3 regions of the Ruminococcus sp. AM42-11 genome follow, and region 3 is predicted to be linked to each of the others. Evidence: riboswitches for the same ligand, from Rfam matches in the RefSeq annotation. Region 3 holds a riboswitch; each other region holds the start of a gene.
The links. Region 3 has a riboswitch for tetrahydrofolate ahead of DW904_RS20375 (folate family ECF transporter S component). Riboswitches for the same ligand answer to the same signal wherever they lie in the genome.
Positions count from the first base shown of each region.

Region 1 (7,012 bases), on a different contig from region 3:
ATTCTCCAGATCAGGAAGCTGTGAGAAATAAATATCTTCCGTTGGAATTGAACGGCGTCCGGCAGCTTTTAGGAAATCAAGGCATTTGCGTACTGCAATTTTGCTAAGCCAGGCTTTTTCATAAAGCCCATCGAAGTGGGCGAGACTTTTGTAGGCAGACAGGAATACCTCTTGAGTGAGGTCTTCTGCATCGAAAGGATTACCTACTGATTTCAGACATATGGAATATATCAGATTCTGGTATTGGTCAATCAGATATTCCAGATATTCTTCCTGTGAAATGTTATCAGCCTCCTTCCTGTCCGTTCTCTAATTATAACGCGACTGCCTGATAAAGTTCTTCAAAAATAAATAAAAATTTTGTAATTATTCAGCTGGTACTATTTTGCAAGGTGTTTTTACTATAAAAGTCCCGGATGGAAACCATGAATGAGCCATGCTTGCATGAGAGAATTCATAGATATCGGATGGGCTAGAGCGTGTTTGAAAAATCATTCCCGCAATCTGCACGCACCACTTTGTGGGAGATTGCGGTATATTTGAACACGTCCTGAAATGACTAAATACAGAGAAAAAATAAAAATTGCGGGAAGAGCATAAATAGACTATAATCAGTTTCGTGAATAAAAGATAGAAATAAATCCTGCTGTTTAATTTATGAAAGAAGGAGCATTTATGTACGATACAAAAAAGTTATATTATGAAGATGTATATAAAAAAGAATTTACCGCCAAGGTGTTGGAGTGTCGTGAGAGCAAAAAAGGCTATGAAATAATTATAAACCAGACCGCTTTTTATCCAGAAGGAGGCGGACAGCCCAGTGACACCGGTATATTAGGCGGAATAAATGTTAAGGAAGTTCATGAGAAGGATGGAGAGTTAGTTCATTATACAGATGGGCCTTTGGAAGTTGGTATGGATGTAATAGGAAAAATTAACTGGGGCAGAAGATTTGACCTTATGCAGCAGCATTCCGGAGAGCATATTGTAAGTGGGCTGGTACACGAAGCATTTGGATATGACAATGTGGGATTCCACATGGGAAGCGATGTGATCACCATCGATTTCAGCGGAATGCTGGATGAAGAACAAATGGCCGAAATCGAAGCGAAAGTGAATCAGATTATCTGGGAAAACCAGGAAGTTGAGATTTTTTATCCTACAGAGGAGGAACTTAAAAATCTGGATTACAGAAGCAAGAAAGAGCTTTCCGGATGGGTTCGTATTGTGCGCTTTCCAGGAGCAGATACCTGCGCATGCTGCGGAACTCATGTGACGCGTACTGGAGAAATTGGAATGGTGAAGTTGCTTTCTGTGGTGAAATTCCGTGAGGGGGTTCGTATGGAAATGCTGTCAGGTAAGCGAGTGCTTGATTATCTGAATATGGTAAATGAACAGAATCGTCAGATTTCCGTGAAGCTGTCTGCGAAAATGGACAAAACAGCGTCAGCGGTAGCAAGGCTTCAGGATGAAAATTTTGCTCTGAAGGGAAGAGTACATGCATTAGAAGAAGAATTTATCGTTGGCGAAGCTGCTAAATGGAAAGAAAAAGAGAATGTGCTTTTATTCCAGGAAGGAATGGAAGCAGGAAGCGTTCAGAAGCTTACAGATGCAATTTTACAGGTTTGTAAGGGGCGTTGTGCAGTATTCTCCAGGAATGCAGATGGAAGCTATAAGTATGCTATGGGAGAAAAAGACGGAGACTTACGTCAGTTTACAAAAGAGATGAATGCAGTATTGAATGGCAGGGGAGGCGGTAAGCCTTTCTTTGTACAGGGGTCTGTGCAGGCTTCCGAGAAAGAAATTCGAGCCTTTTTCGAAAATAAATAGCAGTTGTTCAGTTCCTTCGCAAAAGCACCTTGCGGAATAGCACCCGCTGAATAGTTGCAATAAATAATAAAAGAGGATTGAAAAAAATCCGTATTAAAGTGTGTTTGAAAAAGCATTCCCACAATCTGTACGCCCCACTTTGCGGTATATTTTGCTGGAATTCGGTTGTTGTAGCTCGCTACGACGCCCTCCTCCGGACAAAATCTCCCACAAATTGTGACGCACATCTTGCAGAAGTCCTTTTTTTAAACACGTTCTGCGGAAGAAAGGAAAAGCTGAATTATTTTTCAAGATAATCAGTGTTATAGGAAGAAATGTTTGGAGAGTGTCATGCGCACCTGATCATGGATGGACTGAATTATAAAGATGCAATTTCTATTCATAAGGATCATGTAAACGATGAAGTGATACGGAAACATTTGAAAGCTTATGAAGAGCTGGGGATTGTCTTTGTAAGAGATGGTGGAGATGCATTAGGAGTATCGGAAAGAGCCAGGAAACTGGCACCAGAATATGGAATTGATTATCGTACTCCTATTTTTGCCATCCATAAAAATGGACACTATGGCTCTATCGTGGGAAAAGGTTTTGACACTATGAAAGAATACCATGTCCTTTTGAAAGAAGCGAAAAACAAAGGGGCAGATTTTATTAAAATTATGACCACAGGACTTCTGGATTTTAATAACCATGGACAGATTACCGGAACGCCTTTAGACAGGAAGGAAGTCTGCGAGATGGTACATATTGCCCATGAAGAAGGGATGGCGGTGATGAGCCATACCAATGGAATTTATGGTGTACAGGCAGCTGTGGAAGCTGGTGTGGATTCAGTAGAACATGGAAATTATATTGATCCGGAAACAATCAGAGAATTAGCTGACAGTGATAGTGTATGGGTTCCTACTCTTGTGACAATTCGAAATCTTCGTGGATGTGGAAGATATAAGGAATCAGTGCTTGATCCTATTATAGAACTGGCCACAAAGAACCTTCGTCTGGCATACAAGTACCGAGCAAAGGTGGCTCTTGGAAGTGATGCAGGAGCTTATATGGTCTTACATGGGAAGGGCTTAATGGATGAATACCAGGCATTTATGGACATTCTGGGAGAATCCGGGGATGTGAGAGCCTGGCTGGCAGATGGAGAGAAAAGGATTCAGGACACCTTCAGGCGTCCTGAATCTTGATAGATGTATAAATGTTGGAATTTTTGGATTTTGTAGGATCAAAGGTAATGCAGATACCTGCGCCGGATTCCATATTACTGGTGGAGGTATCCTTTGCCCCTTCTGTAAAGCAGGTTATGGTTGCGCCATCGCCAGTTTGAAGTGTGACGGTATTTGCTGTATGGCCTATAATTGTACCGCTGACTGAGCTGGTAATTTCCCGGCTTCCAAGAGAATCCGGATCATCACCGGTGACTGCTGTAACAGTAACACCATCCAGTGAATTTCCCTGAAATTGTCCAGTGTAAGTTATGGTTACATAGGAGCCTGGTGCTGTTCCACCTTTAAAGTAAGAAGGAGTCTGAGACAAATCTACATTTATTGTGCTATCAGAGCCAGAGGGAAGAACTGTGAGCGTATTCAGGGAAATATTCTGAATTTCTGCATGAATCTGCTGTTCTTTTGCTGAGTCATCGGCAGGAACTTGTGCAGGATCTGGTGTTGGTGTTGGATCTGGAAGTGTAAGCGGATCAATATCTGAAATGCTTAGTACTTTCAGATGACTGGCATTAAGAGAAGAACTTTGGGTATCCTGACTGGAAGTAAACTTGCCTTTAAAATGAATGTATACCCATACACCGGTACGGATGCCATTCTGATAATATTGTTCTGTTCCAGTGATTGGATAGGTGGCTGTTTTGCCTTTTTTATTTTTTATGGTAATGGTATTTGGAGTCAGACTCTGTACTTCCCCATAGGCCTTTCGTACTTCCAGCTGATTCTTTTTGTGAAAGTCGTCTACTACTTTCAATGCTTTTACAGTGCTGGTATCCTTGTTAGAGAGCTGCCCCTCATAAATGACACTGATTTCATCTCCAGTGATCATGCCATCTTCGCATTCCAAAGTTGCTTCAGAAAGATTAAAAACGTAAGTTTGTTCCTGACTTTCCATAGTCAGGGTGGCACCGGTGAAATCCTTAAGGGTTCCTTTGATTTCATCCATATAAACACGCTGTTTGGGTGTTCCTGAAGTGTTCTGTAAGGTGGTTTCACTCTGATCAGATGTAGAAGTATAGCTGGTGATCATATCACCGGCAGTACATCCTGACAGAGAGAACAGTACCAAAGAGCCAAGTAATAGTTTTGTGAAATTTTTCATTGTTGCTTTGTATCCTCCGAATCCGGAAATGGTACAGGAAGAAAATCGAAAACCTCTCGGCAGGCATTCCATTCCTCCGAGTTATCCGGCATACGATAGCCAAGCCCTGTACATTCTGTAGTAGCATTTGTATTCATGTAATTATTATAAAAAACATTGTAAGGATTCTGTAGTGGCGGCTGTTTTTGGCAGGATGATTTGTTTGTGGATTTTATATTCATAGAAACACTCCTTTTTGTCAAATATTTTTCCTATATAAGGGAAGATATTCTTAGAATATGCGAAAAAGAGGAGAGTATGCACAAACATTTGTCAGTGAACAGTAACGCGCTTCGCGATGCACAGAAATCATGCATTCGCATGATTTCGCGCTAAGATTCTCGGGTTTTCTGTGAACTTTGTTCACAAAAAACACTCGCGGAACATTACCAGTAAACAGTAACGACTAATTTATTTATGTGAATATTATAACAAATACATATTGAAATTTCTATATTTTGTGCTATAATCATTTTAAATAAATAATAGCGAAGTAGGAATTTATGCGTCAAGTGTTCATTGGCTGGGGAGTCGCCGTGAAACGAAAAGCAGCAGGACTGTTTACGATATATTTTCCGCACCCGTTGCTACATGTGAGAACATCTCATAATGTGGAGGGATTATTATTTATGGTAACTACTCTGTTATTTTAATCATTATGGAGGTGTTTTTTTTATGCGTAAAAACAAACAGACATGGAGTGTTAAGACTCTTGTATTCCTTGCACTGCTGGTAGCAATCCAGCTTGTGCTGTCACGCGTTCTGGTAATTGATCTTGGTGTATATCGAATTACATTGGGAACTGTCGCCACTGTATTGGCAGGTCTTTGGATGGGACCTGTAGCTGGTGGTGTAGAAGGTGCTGTTGCCGATATCATTGGATGTTTTATGAAAGGCTATGGAGTTAATCCACTGATTACTTTATCAGCAGTTGCCTGGGGTGTGATCCCCGGACTGGCTGGAAAACTAATGGCTGAAAAGAACAGAAAAGTAAAGACTGTTGTTATGTGTGTCGCAATTGCAGTCTCTGGCGTAGTGGGAACACTTGGACTGACCACTGCAGGACTGGTAATGATCGGAGCAAACTTCTATGCAATTATGCCAGGACGTCTTGTACAGTTTGCAATCATGACTCCAATCTACTGCGTACTTACCAGTCTTCTTTATTTCAGCCCGCTTACAGGCATGGTTGTAGGAAACATAAGACCTGCTAAGCTGGAGAAGAAGACCATATAAATGGCAGCAGTCCAGGAGCTGAATTATATACAAAACCCCAAATTAAATAATATGGCATAAGATGGATTATGAAGCAATGCACTTACTGGAAAGTTGATTGTTTGAGAAATCAACTTGTTGAATAAGTCAAAAAATACGATTCCCAAATAAAAGGCTGTGATCAGGATAAACACTGATCGCAGCCTTTTTTAAACATGCTCTGAAAAGTTTTCAGTTTGTATGTGTCTGAACCCGGAACCAATAGGTGTAGAGATAATGAAGTCCAAGTGATTCATAAAGATTACGTGCTGGAGTGTTTCCCTCTACTACCTGAAGATAGGCCTTAGTTGCGCCTTTCTTTTTTCCTTCTTTTAGAAGTGCAGTACAAATCTGACGAGCATAACCCTTGTGTCTGAAATCTTCGCGAACATGGATAGCGTACAATCCAATATAATTTCGATCCAGAATGCCAAGCCCGGTTGCAATAATTTTTCCGTTACTCCAGATGGAGGCGCATACGGTGTCTTTTACGATGGCATGATACATGGATGGAACTACAGCACGGTGAACAGGATTAATGGTGCCTTTCAGATCAAAAAGACTTTCAATCCAAATATCTGGAATATCGTCAGTAAGAGTTACCAGATCGCAAGGCGCAGAAAGATCTGCTCCATCCAGTGAGGCTGCCATAACATTTGTTGTGTGCTGGATTTCGTAGTTGCGGTTTTCCAGAAGATAATCAAAATCCGGAGAAACCAGAGGACTGATCTTAAAAATTGCAGGGCTGCCCAGTCGGGCATACTCTGCTTCGCAGAAAGAAACCTTTTCCCTCCAGGAAAGGGTAGAAGTTCCGAACTGCTCCACACTGTTTGTTCTATGTGTATAAAAATAGGAAAAACGGAGAATCCATCCATCATAAAGCTCCATTTTATGGGAGGGCCATGCATTTAGTGACATATCTTCAATTTCTTTAATGATTTTATCCATAAAAAAACCTTCTTTTATAAGTTTAGGGTCATTATACATAATTGTATCCAGCAATGCAACTGAAAATAGTCTGTTATAAGACAGATTGCTTTTTACACATCTTGCAGAAAGCCTTTTTCAAACACGCTCTAGTACATCGTTTCGTAAATAACTATACCAATCGCGTAGGATGTGAATTCGAGTGTGCAGGTATAAAAACGCAGGCGTAGCGGGCTACGCCGAGGCTTTTATACCTGTGCAATCGGATTCACAGACAAGTGAGTGGTATAGTTATTTCGAAAACGATGTACTAGGTTACTCCACATTCTGAACCTGTTCTCTGATCTTCTCAATCTCTGTCTTCAGATCAATTGCTATATTGGAGATAATCAGATCACTTGATTTCGACAAAATGGTATTTGCCTCACGGTTCATCTCCTGTGCCATAAAATCGAGCTTGCGTCCGATGCCTTCCTTCTCCTCCAGCATCTTCTTCATTCCCTGGATATGGCTGTGGAGACGGACGGTTTCCTCATCGTTGCAGATCTTGTCGGAGAACAGGACAACTTCTGCTGCAATACGGGAATCTTCGATCTGAGAATCCTCCAGAAGCTCATGAACCTTGGCTTCCAGC
Region 1 covers NZ_QUIO01000009.1:27,995-35,006, forward strand. The annotation lists gene DW904_RS07165 (sigma-70 family RNA polymerase sigma factor) at 1-282, opposite strand, end outside; gene DW904_RS07170 (alanyl-tRNA editing protein) at 676-1,830, shown strand; partial or broken gene DW904_RS25145 (DUF6783 domain-containing protein) at 1,929-2,015, shown strand; partial or broken gene DW904_RS25150 (DUF6783 domain-containing protein) at 1,980-2,057, opposite strand; gene DW904_RS07180 (amidohydrolase family protein) at 2,145-3,020, shown strand; gene DW904_RS07185 (hypothetical protein) at 3,001-4,158, opposite strand; gene DW904_RS07190 (hypothetical protein) at 4,155-4,379, opposite strand; THF riboswitch at 4,685-4,786, shown strand; gene DW904_RS07195 (folate family ECF transporter S component) at 4,873-5,433, shown strand; gene DW904_RS07200 (GNAT family N-acetyltransferase) at 5,644-6,399, opposite strand; gene DW904_RS07205 (YicC/YloC family endoribonuclease) at 6,694-7,012, opposite strand, start outside.
Region 1: linked by a shared signal. The riboswitch ahead of DW904_RS07195 (folate family ECF transporter S component) and the one ahead of DW904_RS20375 (folate family ECF transporter S component) in region 3 are both predicted to bind tetrahydrofolate.

Region 2 (7,012 bases), on a different contig from region 3:
ATCAAGAATTTCAGCCTTTGCTTCAAAATTATCTTCTGCATTTTTTTGAAATTGTTCCTGCAGAGTCAGTCCCCGATTTACCCATAAAGCATCTGCAATTTTTAATTTCGATGTATAACCATAATTTTCGTCTTCTGTATTATAGCTTTTAATTACATTCATATACTTTCTGGCATATGCTGCAAAATCATCGGTTCCTAAATATTCATTTAATGCGTTTTTCGTTTCGCCCTTGGCACCTTCTGCAATCATGCCAAGGGCGAAGTTAAGGCTTGTGGGGCTGAACATTATATTGGAATCCTGATTTTCTTTGGCTATTTCATCTGTAAGGTTAATAGAATTCTGCAGATTAACTGATTTATCAAGATCAATGTTCTTTTCAGCTGCATTTAATTCTGCGTGACTGGCTGTGGCAGCATATGCATGGATTGGAGGAGCCATGGTTGTCATGAACGTCAGTGCTCCAGCAAAAAGTTTTATTTTATTCATGTATAACCTCCTTGTACGGTCGATAAAGTCCTTTTAGCAAAGGTTTTCTGCAAGTTTTTGTTTTATTTTAACATATTTGTTTCTTCTTTCTGTTATATTAATTTTCATTTAGTATAAGCGAATTTCCGTATTTACAAGCAGCTCTCCCTCATATTGTAGTTTAACAGAGAAAAAACGTTTTTCCTCTGAAAAAAGCAGGTTCAGAAAAACTTTATCACCTTCCCATGTAGGAAGCTCTGGCACTATTTTCTTATCAACCCAGCATAGTTCGCCTTCATTGCATTCAATCAGTTCTCCGGTATATCCATCGGCTGTAAATACACACATAAGCTCAGATTCACATTCGCTGTTTATAAAGGTTACCAGGCCACGAAATTTGTAGGAAGTAAGTGTGAGTCCTGTTTCTTCTTTTACTTCACGCAGAAGACATTCTTCAGGGGATTCCTGATCTTCTGTATGTCCACCTACACCGATCCATTTGCCTTTATTTATGTCATTTTGCTTTTTTACTCTGTGAAGCATCAAATATTTGCCATCGTTTTCGATATAGCATAAAGTAGTTATTGTCATTTATTCTCCTTCCCGCAAGCACTGCTTTTTTTCTGTAAAATATAAAACAAGGGCGATGCATATCAGTTTTATACATGCCCCTGTTTACTGTTTTAAATGGTTAGCTTCAGATTTCGCGTGTAGCTTCTTTCAGCCATTCTTTTTCCTCTTCTTCCAGATATGGAGAAATCTTTTTATATACCTGTGCATGATAATTATTAAGAAGTGCCCGTTCCTGCACAGTCATCAGCTCGGGAACAACAGCATCCAGATCAAACGGTACCATAGTCAGATGTTCAAAGCACATGAACTGGCCGAATGTAGTTTTCTCTGCTTTTTTGCATACAAGCAGGTTTTCGTGGCGGATTCCATATTGGTTTTCCACATAGTATCCAGGCTCATCTGATGTAATCATACCCTCTTCCAGTACTGCATTATCTCCCTGAATAATTCTCCAGCGGAAGCTGTTTGGTCCTTCATGAACATTCAGAAGATAACCAACTCCATGTCCTGTTCCATGATTAAAATCCTGTCCCATTTCCCACAGCGGACCACGCGCCAGATAATCCAGATTTACACCAGTACAGCCATAACGGAATTTGGCATTTCCAAGGTTCAGCATACCACGTAAAACAGCGGTAAAATATTTCTTCTGCTCGTCATTCACAGTGCCCATAGCAATTGTGCGGGTGGTATCTGTAGTACCTTCGTAATAGTGTCCACCTGTGTCTGCCAGAAGGAAATTGCCAGGCTCAATGGCAATATCTGTCTCTGATGTTGCAGAATAATGGTTGATTGCAGCATGAATGCCATAAGAAATAATGGGGTCAAAGCTGTTGTCGATAAAGTTCTCCTGCTGGGCACGGAAGCTGTACAGCTTCTCTCCTGCGCTTAACTCTGTCATTGTAATTTTGCCAACATTTTTCTTTAGCCAGCAGATGAATTTGGTAAGCGCAACTCCGTCTTTGATATGAGCGATACGTTCATTTTCTACTTCTACTGGATTTTTAATTGATTTTGGAAGAAAAGTCAGGTTAGCTTCATCCAGAATCGTTACTTCCTTCGGAATACTGTTTACCAGACGACAGTTGGCTTTCTTTTTACAAAGAAGAACTGTCATGTCTTTCTCAAATGTTTTTACATATTCATAAATGCTGTCATAGGGCAGAATGGTTACGCCATCCTTAGATAATGCGTCCAGAATTGAAGCCGAAAATGCTTTTTCATTTGCAAACAGCCTGATTTCTGTTTTTGTCATTATCAGATAAGAGAGAACAACCGGACAGCAATGTACATCGCCGCCACGAATATTCAGCAGCCATGCAATGTCATCCAGAGAAGTCAGTACAAATCCATCTGCACCTTTCTCTTCCATTGATTTACGGATTCTTGCACATTTGTCAGCACGGGATTCGCCTGCCCATTTTACATCCAGTTCCATAACCGGTTCACAGGAAAGTGCCGGACGATCTTCCCAGATTTCTCCTACCAGATCAGAATCCGTCTGAAGAGTGGCTCCTTTTTTTGCAAGAAGTTCGGTCAGTTCATCTGCTTCTTCGGCGCTGACGGTTCTTCCGTCAAAACCAAGGCACATTCCCTCGCCTAATTTTTCTTCCAGAAACTGGTGCACAGTGGGAACATCTGGTTCTCCCATTTTAAAAAGCTCTACACCCGTTCCCTCCAGCTGTGCGGCCGCCTGGATGAAATATCTTCCATCTGTCCACAATCCAGCCATATCCTGCATGATGACTGCTCTGCCGGCAGATCCGGTAAAACCTGTAATATATTTTCTGCACTTAAAATATTCTCCTACATATTCAGATGCATGAAAATCATCTGTGGGAACAAGATAAGCATCTATTTTCTTCTCTGCCATTACTTCCCGAAGTGCGGTGATTCGTTCTTTAACTGTCATAAAACTGACTCCTTCCAGTGAATTTTGTCTATTCCTATTATAATATCCACGTTACCCTTTCGCAACCTGTTTAAGAAAAAACACTTTTCTATTCCCAAAAGACGTGATATACTACCTTTCGAAATGAATGATATGCAAAATAGGATTTTATGCGTCAAGTGTTCGGTGAATGGGGAGTTGTCACTGAAACGAAAAGCACGTCTTACGGTATATTATCCGCACCCGTTGCAAGCACTATAAGAGGGATATCTCATATTGTGTCAGAGCCTGCCTGAAAGGGATTTTCTACAAGACGCACGTTGCGATTTGTGGAAACGTTTTTTAACAGGCTCAAGGGAATGTTTTCGACATACATTCTATCACAATTGGAGATATCCTTTTTTGCGTATTAAGCAGGCAGATATTCGAATTCGAAAATCCTTCCCCGGTTTTATCAAAAAAGGATAGTCTCCGCAATCAAATACAAAGGAGGTTATTTTTAATGGTTGACAAACAAAAAGTAGAACAGGCCATCCGCCTGCTTCTGGAAGGAATCGGTGAGGATATTACCCGGGAGGGACTGATTGATACTCCCGACAGAATTGCACGTATGTGCGAGGAAATTTACGGTGGTCTCGATCAGGAAGCAGATCACCATTTACTGAAGCAGTTTCCAGTAGAAAATAATGAGATCGTATTGGAAAAAGATATTACTTTTTACTCTATGTGCGAGCATCATCTGATGCCTTTTTATGGTAAGGCGCACCTGGCTTATATTCCCGATGGAAAAGTCACAGGGTTAAGCAAGCTGGCACGTACGGTAGAGGTTTATGCCAGAAGACCGCAGATCCAGGAACGCCTCACAGTACAGATTGCGGACGCTCTGGAGCGTGCCCTCTCTCCGAAGGGAATTATGGTTATGCTGGAAGCAGAACACACCTGCATGACCATGCGAGGCGTTAAAAAGCCAGGAAGCAAAACAATTACGACTGTAACCCGCGGAGCCTTCAAAGAAGATAAGGAGCTGCAGAAAATGTTCCTTTCCATGGTCGGAAAATGAGCAGTTCTTTTTCTGAAACAAACCGTATTTCTTTAATCTGGCGGCATCCCCTTTATCAAAAGCACTGTGAGAAAATACAGGAGCTTGAAAAAGATCGTATTTTCTGCAGACATACGCCGGAACACTTTCTGGATGTTGCCAGGCTGATGTATATTTATTCTCTGGAAAACAAGCTTAATCTGTCCAGGGAAATCATTTATGCCACTGCTCTTCTTCATGACATTGGCCGTGCGCAGCAATATCTGTCGGGTATTTCTCATGACATTGCAGGAGCTGAAATAGCCGGAAAGATTCTGGCCGATCTGCATTTTACAGAGCAGGAAAAAGAGGAAATATTATCTGCGATCAGTCAGCACAGGACGGATGGATCTGATAATGTATTGGCTATGCTGCTATATAAGGCTGATAAAAAGTCCAGAAATTGTTTTTCCTGTTCAGCAGCTTCAGAATGTTACTGGCCTTCTGAGAAAAAAAATCTGACAATTGAATATTAAGCCTTCTAAAAAATCTAACAGAAAGGATGGTTTCTATTTATGAAAATTGGAAATCGTTTTTTTGATACACAAAATCACACTTATATAATGGGAATTTTAAATATTACTCCTGATTCTTTTTCCGATGGCGGGAAATGGAATCATTTAGATGAAGCTTTGCGGCATACAGAAGCCATGATCGCGGATGGTGCGGATATTATCGATATTGGCGGGGAGTCTACGCGTCCCGGACACACGCCGGTCAGTGCAGAGGAAGAAGCTCAGAGAGTTTTGCCCGTTATCGAAGCGGTCAGAAAACGTTTTGACATTCCCATTTCTGTAGATACCTTCAAAAGCAGCGTGGCAGAAAGTGCGATTCAGGCCGGTGCAGATCTGGTCAACGATATCTGGGGATTAAAATATGATTCTGAAATGGGCGCTGTAATTGCCAAATATGATGCTGCATGCTGTCTCATGCACAATAAGTCCAATACAGAATATAACAATTTTCTCATTGATATGCTTTCTGAGACACAGGAATGTGTCAATCTTGCAAGAAAAGCAGGAATCAAAGATGAGAAAATCATTCTCGATCCAGGGGTTGGGTTTGGAAAAACATTTGAGATGAATCTGGAAACTATGAAGCATCTGGAGCTTTTTAAGAATCTGGGCTTTCCGGTTCTTCTTGGCACCTCACGCAAGTCGATGATCGGACTGGCACTTGACCTGCCTGTAGACCAGCGTGTAGAGGGAACACTGGCTACCAGTGTAATTGGTGTGATGAAGGGCTGTTCTTTTGTGCGTGTTCATGATGTCAAGGAGAACAGACGCGTGATCCAGATGACAGAAGCAATTTGGGGTTGTAATTGAGAGTAAAGAGGACATTCGCAATCCGCTTTGCTACTTGCTCATGAACGCAGTCGCGAAACGATTGCGTTCAAATTCCTCAAAATTGTAAATAGTCAACAGAAAGGAACAACTGTTATGGATGAAACCAGATTTGATAAAATAGAAATTAAAGAACTGGAAATTTTTGCCAACCATGGTGTCTATCCGGAAGAAAATGTACTTGGACAAAAATTTGTTATTTCTGCCACCCTCTTTACCCACACACGTCAGGCCGGGTTAACGGACGATCTGTCTGCTTCTATCAATTACGGAGAAGTCAGCCACATGATTACAGATTTCACCAGAAAACATACTTTTAAGCTTCTGGAAGCACTTGCAGAAAATCTTGCAGAGATGCTGCTCGACTCTCTTTCCGGTCTGGAACAGATCACACTGAAAATTGAAAAGCCATGGGCTCCTGTTGGTCTTCCACTGAAAACCGTATCTGTGGAAATCACAAGAAAATGGCATACTGCATACATTGCTTTTGGCTCTAATATGGGAGATAAAAAGCTGTTCATCGACAATGGGATACGTGGTTTGAAAAAAACAAAAGGATGCCGGATAGAGGCCGTTTCTGATTATCTTGTAACAGAACCTTATGGTGTTACCGATCAGGATGAATTTCTGAATGGAGTTTTGAAAATGCGTACCCTTCTTTCACCGGAAGAATTGCTGGAACGTCTTCATCAGCTGGAACAGGAGGCAAACCGGGAACGTATTATTCACTGGGGTCCTCGTACTCTGGATCTGGATATTCTCTTTTATGATCAGGAAATCATTGATACTGCAGATCTTCACATCCCCCATCCGGATATGCAGAATCGTGACTTTGTGCTGGCTCCTATGAACCAGATTGCCCCTTACCTCAGGCATCCTGTACTAAATCAGACAATTTCACAGCTTTTAAATATTCTTCTTTGCCGCTAAACGAACATGTCGCCTACCGGAGACATCACATATGAAAGTCAGCTGTTCCGCGCCTATGACGCTCCCACAGCTGCCGACCGCATTCGTAATCCGTGCTATCACGCCACCGTACGGTTCCGTATACAGCGGTTCAACCAACTTAACAAGTGACAATCTAACATTGGGGCTGCCGGAAAACAGGCAGCCCCTTGTGTAATAATTCGCATCTGCTGTCAGGAATTGAGACGCTGTCCGCAATATTCACAGTTGCACAGGCGGCCTTTTATTATCTGATTCTTTGCACCGCAGCTGGGACAGGTAACTGTAATATAAATCTTCTCATTCACACGTCTGTTTGGTGCAGTAATCAATATATAATTTTCTTCTCTGTCTATCTGAATATTTCGAATATACCCTTTGGCAATCATTTTTTCCAGTTTCCTTACAGCATCTTTTCCCATCTCAGTCTCAAACTTCTCAAATGAGAGCGTGCTCTGGGCATAAGATTCAAACCAACAGGCTATTTCTCTGGCTTTTTTCTTCTTCAATGCTTTCTGGATTTCCCGGAAGGTGGGATACAAAAATAACAATCCCAGTATAATCTCCGTTGCTGCCATTCCCCAGCGTCCTTCACCAATATATTTCTCTGCTGCGCCAATAGCTCCCAGAGTAAAAAGTATACAGAAGCCACAAAGAACCCATTTCAGTTTTCCTAACACTCCTGTTTTTTTATTCTTTTCTGTTAAAAAA
Region 2 covers NZ_QUIO01000022.1:70,190-77,201, reverse strand. The annotation lists gene DW904_RS13745 (serpin family protein) at 1-489, opposite strand, end outside; gene DW904_RS13740 (8-oxo-dGTP diphosphatase) at 598-1,059, opposite strand; gene DW904_RS13735 (aminopeptidase P family protein) at 1,166-2,953, opposite strand; THF riboswitch at 3,087-3,183, shown strand; gene folE (GTP cyclohydrolase I FolE) at 3,435-3,992, shown strand; gene DW904_RS13725 (HD domain-containing protein) at 3,989-4,486, shown strand; gene folP (dihydropteroate synthase) at 4,526-5,335, shown strand; gene folK (2-amino-4-hydroxy-6-hydroxymethyldihydropteridine diphosphokinase) at 5,450-6,283, shown strand; gene DW904_RS22940 (hypothetical protein) at 6,315-6,479, shown strand; gene DW904_RS13710 (hypothetical protein) at 6,496-7,012, opposite strand, start outside.
Region 2: linked by a shared signal. The riboswitch ahead of folE (GTP cyclohydrolase I FolE) and the one ahead of DW904_RS20375 (folate family ECF transporter S component) in region 3 are both predicted to bind tetrahydrofolate.

Region 3 (7,012 bases):
GATTGATACCATCTAAAAAGCAGACAGCCCGATATTTTCGGGCTGTCTGTCATTGGATTAAGGAAAGATATGAGGCAGGAAATACAGTCATTTTTTGCAGCATATCTTTTTTTGTATCATTTTGTCTATATTTTAAAGAATCCTGTTCATGTACAGGGGTTCATCAGTTGGTTATACTAATAAAAAGCGGATGTGATAGTTTATGCAGAAGAAAATCCGGCCGAATACCGGAATTCTCTTCTGGCATTAGCGGCAAACTTTATAATAGTTTGCGTAGAAATTCATCACATATAAGATATAAGCTTTTAAATTTTTCATTTCGTTCACCTCTTTTCTTAACTTACAAGTGCATTATAGATCACCTGAAAGCGGATTACGTGCCAAATGAAAAGAAAAAACAGACAAAATTTGCAGAGGAGAGAAATTATGTTTCCGGTTTATGAAGAGAAAAAAGAAAACCTGCATTTACATTCCCGCATTGCCAGACATGAATCCCCTCATCTGCACAATTCAGTTGAATTCATCTATCTTACAGAAGGATGCTTGGAGCTTGGAATGGGCCAGGAACTCTTTCACATGAAGGAAGGTGATTTTGCAGTCCTTTTTCCGGAAGTGATCCATCACTGCCAGGTCTTTTCAGGAGAGAATAATAAGGCATGCTATCTGTGGGCGCAGCCCATACTTTGCGGACAATTTGCTTCTGTTATGCAGAAATACTGTCCGAAAAATCCTGTAATTAAAAAGCCGCAGGTCCACCGGGATATTGTAAATGCAATTCGGTGCCTGAAGCTCGATAAAAAGGAGCAAAATCCTAACCTTGTTGTGGAACAGGCTTATGTGCAGATCCTTTTGGCCAGAAGTATCCCGGCATTTAACTTACAGGAAAAGAGCAGTGTGGAGAGCAATGATATCATTTATCAGACGGTCTCCTATATTGCAAAACATTTTAAAGAAGAAATGTCCCTGGAAAAGATGGCAAGAGATATGGGAGTAAGTAAATTTACACTTTCGCGTGTCTTTTCCGAAACTTTTCATAGAAATTTTAACCAATATTTAAATGAACAGAGATTAAACTATGTGTGTGTTCATTTAGAGTGTACTGACAAAAGCATTACGGACATTTCCATGGATGCAGGATTTGAAAGTCAGCGGACTTTTAACCGGGTTTTCAGGGAACGCTACAAAATGACACCAAGAGAATACCGGAATCTGTACAGAGAAAAGTTTGTTCTGCAAAATGAAATCATATAGAAAAGAGAGGATAAAAATATGCTGAGTGAGAGTATTGCAAAACTGGTACAGTATGGAGTCGAGACGGGACTGATACCAGAATGTGAGAGAAATTACACAACAAATCTTCTGCTGGATGTATTTTACGAGGATGATTACACTGCACCGGAACAGGAATTTCAGAACATTGAACTTGAGAAGGTTCTGGATGAACTGTTAAAAGAGGCAATTGATCGGGGATTGATTGAAGACAGTGTTGTCTATAAAGACCTGTTTGATACCAGACTGATGAATTGCCTCATGCCACGACCTGCAGAAGTACAGACAACGTTCTGGAAAAAATATGGGGAGAATCCAAAAGCAGCTTGTAGGCGGTTCTATTTTAAGCCATGACCATTTCCAGGGAGGACATTATACCTTCGCAATGGCTAAGGCACCGATTGAAAAGCATGTGACCATTCCTGGATTTAAGGATGTGGAAGCGGGAATTGTAAAGTGGCCGCTATCAGTGCTCCGTATCCGTCATAAAAATCCAGAACGGTTGATTGACCTTGCAACACATGTGCTGCAGGCATGGAGAGGCTATACAGATGAAGCAGCCTTTGTATTTGCCAATACGGACGGAGAGCCACATAATACCATAACCCCAATTGCCCGTAAAGTGGAAGATGTATACGAGCTGGATCTGACACTTCGCAATAATATTACGACGAAAGAACATCCACTTGGTGTATATCATCCACATGCACAGTACCATCATATTAAAAAGGAAAATATCGGACTGATCGAGGTAATGGGGCTTGCAGTTCTTCCGGCCAGATTAAAAGAAGAGCTGGAGCTTTTAGAGGAATACATTTTATCTGGAAAAGATATTTCTTCAAATGAAAAAATAACAAAGCATGAGGACTGGGTGAAAGAATTGCTGGAAAAATATCCGGATATTAATGCAGAGAACATTCATGCAATTCTTCAAAAAGAAGTAGGACTGGTGTTTGTTCATGTGCTGGAAGATGCCGGAGTTTATAAATGCACACCAAAAGGAAGAGAAGATTTTATGCGTTTTGTGGACAGTTTATAGGACGTATTCTGACCGTGATTATAATGAATGCTGTAGTATGAAGTACAAAACTACAGAACAAGAAAATATTTTATAACAGCAGTTGCAGCCGGTATCTCATGATATATAAAATGAGAATATCGGCTGCTTTTCATTATTTTTACCCCTAAAAGGTAATCTTCTGAAAACCAAAACTGTAGTTTGGATCTCAACTGAAAAAAATTAAATTTTTTTGTTACCATCCACTATTTTTTACGATATATAATATGAATGGAAATATTTTTATTCAAAAAGGCGCCTTATCTGTTGCTGGTCAGATTATGGACAGTGACTTTTATCTTAAAGAAACCCGGAGGACAACCTGTAAATGAATGATGATGAAATTATAAATCTGTTTTTGAAAAGAGATGAGAATGGAATTATAGAATTGAGTACTAAGTATCATCCCTATTGCTACAAGATTGCCTGGAATTTATTGGCAAATAGAGAAGATGCCGAGGAATGTCTGAATGATACCTGGTTTTCAGTATGGTCACAGATTCCTCCTACGCATCCTCCTGTATTGGCACACTTTTGCGGTCGGATTACAAGAAATCTTAGTATTGACCGTTTAAGAAAAAAGTTTGCAGGCAAGCGCCCGGATGTTCATATGGCAGATGTTATAGAGGAAATGGATCAGCTAAATGTATCTTATACCGTGGAAGAACAGCTGGCGGAAAAAGAACTGATGGAAACCATAAATCGTTTTTTGGAAGAAATGTCTCCAAAGGACAGAAATATTTTTGTACGAAGATACTGGTTTTTGGATCCTGTTTCTGCAATATCCAAAAGGCATCATATGTCAGTGGGAAGCGTGAAAATGAATTTATACAGAAACCGGAAAAAGCTGTTGAAACTGTTGGAAAAAGAAGGAGAACGCATATGAAAAAGTTTGATTTTTCAAAAGAATTTGGTAATATTGATCCGAAATATATAGAGGAAGCAGAGCGGGAATGGAGTGACAAAAAGGAAAACTGGAGACCAAAAGGGTGGAGCAAAGCAGCAGCTGCCTGTGTGATTGTCACCTTGGGTTCTGTTATCTTTTCTAATCCGCATATCCAGGCTTCAATAAAAAATATTACATTGTCCATAGGAGAAACCCTTGGTTTCCCCAAAAGCATTGAATCTTATACGGAAGTGTTGAATACCTCTAAGGAAGACAAAGGAATTACTGTAACATTAAAAGAAGTTGTTCTGGATAATGGGGTTCTGTTAACAAAGGTGCATGCAGAAAAAACATCTTCCGGGCAAAAGGGCACGGATGATGTCCAAGATGCCTGGACCTTTGCCAATACACAGCTTGACATTGATTATCAGAAAACTACAATAAATGGACAGAAAATTGAAGAATACGAAAGCGGACACTATCTGCCGTATTCGGATGAGGATTTACTAAATACCGGACTGGATGAAAATATCTATGATGCTGTTCTGGAATCCCGCTTTTCCCTTGATGAGGATTTGGGAGAAAATCCGGAAGTACATTTGGTACTTGGTGCTTATCAAAATGAAAATCTTGGCGAAGATTATTTTGCAGAATTTGAGTTTGATTTTTCTATTCCTCATGCGGAGCTTATGAAACAGACAGTTCATAAAAAGCTAGAAGATATTTCTATTAAAACAGAAGAAGGAACCGTGAAATTAACAGACTTTTCCATGAATAAACTGCAAAGTATAATTGCGGCAGAAATTCCGGAAGAACTTGAGGAAAAGCTGTATAAAGGTAATGAGATGATGCTTATGGGGACAGACAGTAAAGGAAATCAGGTACAGTATGAACTGCGCAGTAATTCAGCAGATGGTAAATCTCAATGGAGTTTTAAAACCAGTTTCTGGGGCATGTATCAGCTGGATTCTGACGGTCCGGTTCTTTTACTCCCGGATATTGACAGCGATTATCTGGAATTACAGCTTTATACCAGAGAGCCTTATATGGCTGCTGCAGACACTATCTGGGTTGATGACGATTTTGTAGAAATTGGTGAGACTACAGAAGAAGTGGAAGAAGTTCCAGAGGATACTTTTGAGGGAGAAAATCCGTCAGATGCAGAGGAGCAGGTTGAAACTCAAATTATCGGAGGGGCAGTAGCTCCCACAGAAGTAAGGCTTCAAGACGATACAGACCAGAAAGAAAATACCGACGCAGCAGATAAAACGGATGAAGATTATGGAACCGAAGAAAGCGCATATGATGGAACTACAGGTGAAATCACTGCAGAATCTGACTGGACACCTGTCGGTGAAAAAATAAGGATTCAGATTAAGTAGAGAAACGTGAATCTGTTTCCCAAAATTCCATGTCAAAGAAGCTTTGCATACCTATTTTTTCGCTGTAAAAGGTAAATTGCTTTTCATTTGGCAGAATTTTTTTTATAATCCAAGTGAGAAGCAAAACCGATTGGAAGAACAGAAGCAGAGCAAATATGAACATTGGAACGCAGATATTAAAAATACGAAAAGAAAAGGCGCTGACCCAGGAGGGATTTGGAAAAATATTTCATGTTACCAGACAGACTGTGTCTAATTGGGAGAATGAAAAGAGCTTCACGTTCATGGAAAAACAAATTCGTGCGATTTGACCAGATTGTGGGGAAAGCTGTTGTAAGATACTATCCTTCTTTTAAGTGGTTAGGATAATAAGAAACGCGAATATCAGTGGCTTATTTAGTACTGGAATATTCGCGTTTTTTATTTGATATCGCAAAGTTTTTATATTTTCAAATATATGTAATCAGTTGGCAGCCGGTTTTCTAAAAAGATTAAAAATTCCTGTCTGCTCAATCAATCTTGTGATGGTAAAGAAGATAAAGGAATCGATTGGCCACATGATCAAGTTCTTTACAGTACGCATTGGGAGGATTGCAAGGAATCCTTTTCCGTAGAGCATGTCCAGCCATAAGGTATTTAACAGAACATTTACAATCAGAACGACAACCAGTTTTGCAATCAGCACGCGACGGAAAGTGAGCTTATGTTTGTAGTAAAAACATCCATAAATAAATGCCGCGAGCATTGCGTTAAAGGTGAACCCAAAGAAAAATGGACCATCAGGGCGGATAAAGAATTTCACAATATCCAGCACACCGGCAAACAGACATCCGGTAATGGGTCCAAACAGATAATCAGCAATCTGGTTTGGGATACCGGAAAATCCAATTTTTACATAGGGACCGATATTGATAGAAGCAACTGAATTTAAAATCAGTGCCAGGGCAGCAAGCATTGCACAGACTGCCAGTGTAGAAGTGGTTTTCAGCTCTTTGGCTGATGTGAGAAACATGTTTTTTGTTTTCTCCATAAAAAATTACCTCCTTTTTTTTTTTCGCTCACAATAGGAGATAATTTATGGATTCATATTTATCTTCTGTTGCAGCGAGAAGCAATCCACGAACCGCAAGATTTCTCTTTTCGTCCTCCGGCAACTCTCCATCCGGAAGGCACTTTACGCTCATGAATTTACTCTGCATTACTTTACATGGGGCAGTATATAGCAAATTATTGGAAAAAGCAAGAAAAAAATATATAAAAATATAAGTTTTTGCAATTAAGAAAACAGACAAGAAATCGTGGCATTTATTACCTGTATCTTGCCTATGAGACAACCGCAGATGGAAAGATAGTAAATTCCGGATGCATTCGCCTGGCGGAGAGCATTGCACCGCAGCAGGAGGGAACTGTTATTATTCCGGCAAATATCCCGGAAAGAGGAAAATGCTTCTTGAAGGTGAAGTATTTGCTGAAGTCTGGAAATGGCTTACAGGAGACAGACAGTCTGCTGGGATTTGATGAAATTCTGTTGCAGAACGAGGATGGAAGAAACCAGAATGCTGTTATGCTCATGGAAACAGGATTAGTTGGAGGATTCATCAAAGTAACAGAGTCTAACCGTTATCTTGAGATGGAGAATAACGCCTTCCACTATGTTTTCAATAAACTGACCGGCTTGTTTGAAAACATGTCTGCAGCAGGAGAGAACATCCTGGATCAACCGATGGAACTTAATATATGGAGAGCACCAACAGATAACGACCGTAAGATTAAGCTGGAGTGGATGGATGCCCATTATGATCAGAGCTATGTAAGAGCTTATGAGACCTCTTACCAGGCAGAAGAATCAAAAGTAACTATCTTCACCCATATTGCAGTTGTTGCAGCTACTGTGCAGAAGGTTCTGGATATCCATGCTGTGTGGGAAGTAACTTTAGATGGCGCTGTTTCTGTAAAAATGAATATGGTAAAAGATATGGAATTCCCCATGCTTCCAAGGTTCGGGCTGCGCCTGTTCTTAAAAGATAACTTTAAGAATGTGACATACTATGGCATCGGACCGGATGAAAGCTATGTTGATAAATGCCGTTCTGGAAGTCATGGAGTTTATACCTCCAAGGTCGAAGATCTGCATGAAGATTATCTTCGTCCTCAGGAAAACGGAAGCCATACAGACTGCGATTATGTGTGCGTGAGCAATGATAAAATGACGTTGTCAGCTGCTGGAAAAAAAACGATTGCATTTAATGCTTCTGAATACACTCAGGAGGAACTGACAAATAAAAAGCACGGCTATGAACTTGAAAAATGTGGAAGCACTGTACTTTGTATTGATTATTCCCAGAATGGTATCGGTTCTAACAGCTGTGGACCGGTACTTTCCGAGAAATATCAGTTAAATGAAGAAAAATTCACATT
Region 3 covers NZ_QUIO01000055.1:4,237-11,248, reverse strand. The annotation lists gene DW904_RS20410 (beta-N-acetylhexosaminidase) at 1-16, shown strand, start outside; gene DW904_RS20405 (AraC family transcriptional regulator) at 427-1,251, shown strand; partial or broken gene DW904_RS20400 (hypothetical protein) at 1,270-2,308, shown strand; gene DW904_RS20395 (sigma-70 family RNA polymerase sigma factor) at 2,655-3,212, shown strand; gene DW904_RS20390 (DUF4179 domain-containing protein) at 3,209-4,594, shown strand; gene DW904_RS20385 (helix-turn-helix transcriptional regulator) at 4,750-4,905, shown strand; gene DW904_RS20375 (folate family ECF transporter S component) at 5,058-5,624, opposite strand; THF riboswitch at 5,695-5,792, opposite strand; gene DW904_RS20370 (beta-galactosidase small subunit) at 5,865-7,012, shown strand, end outside.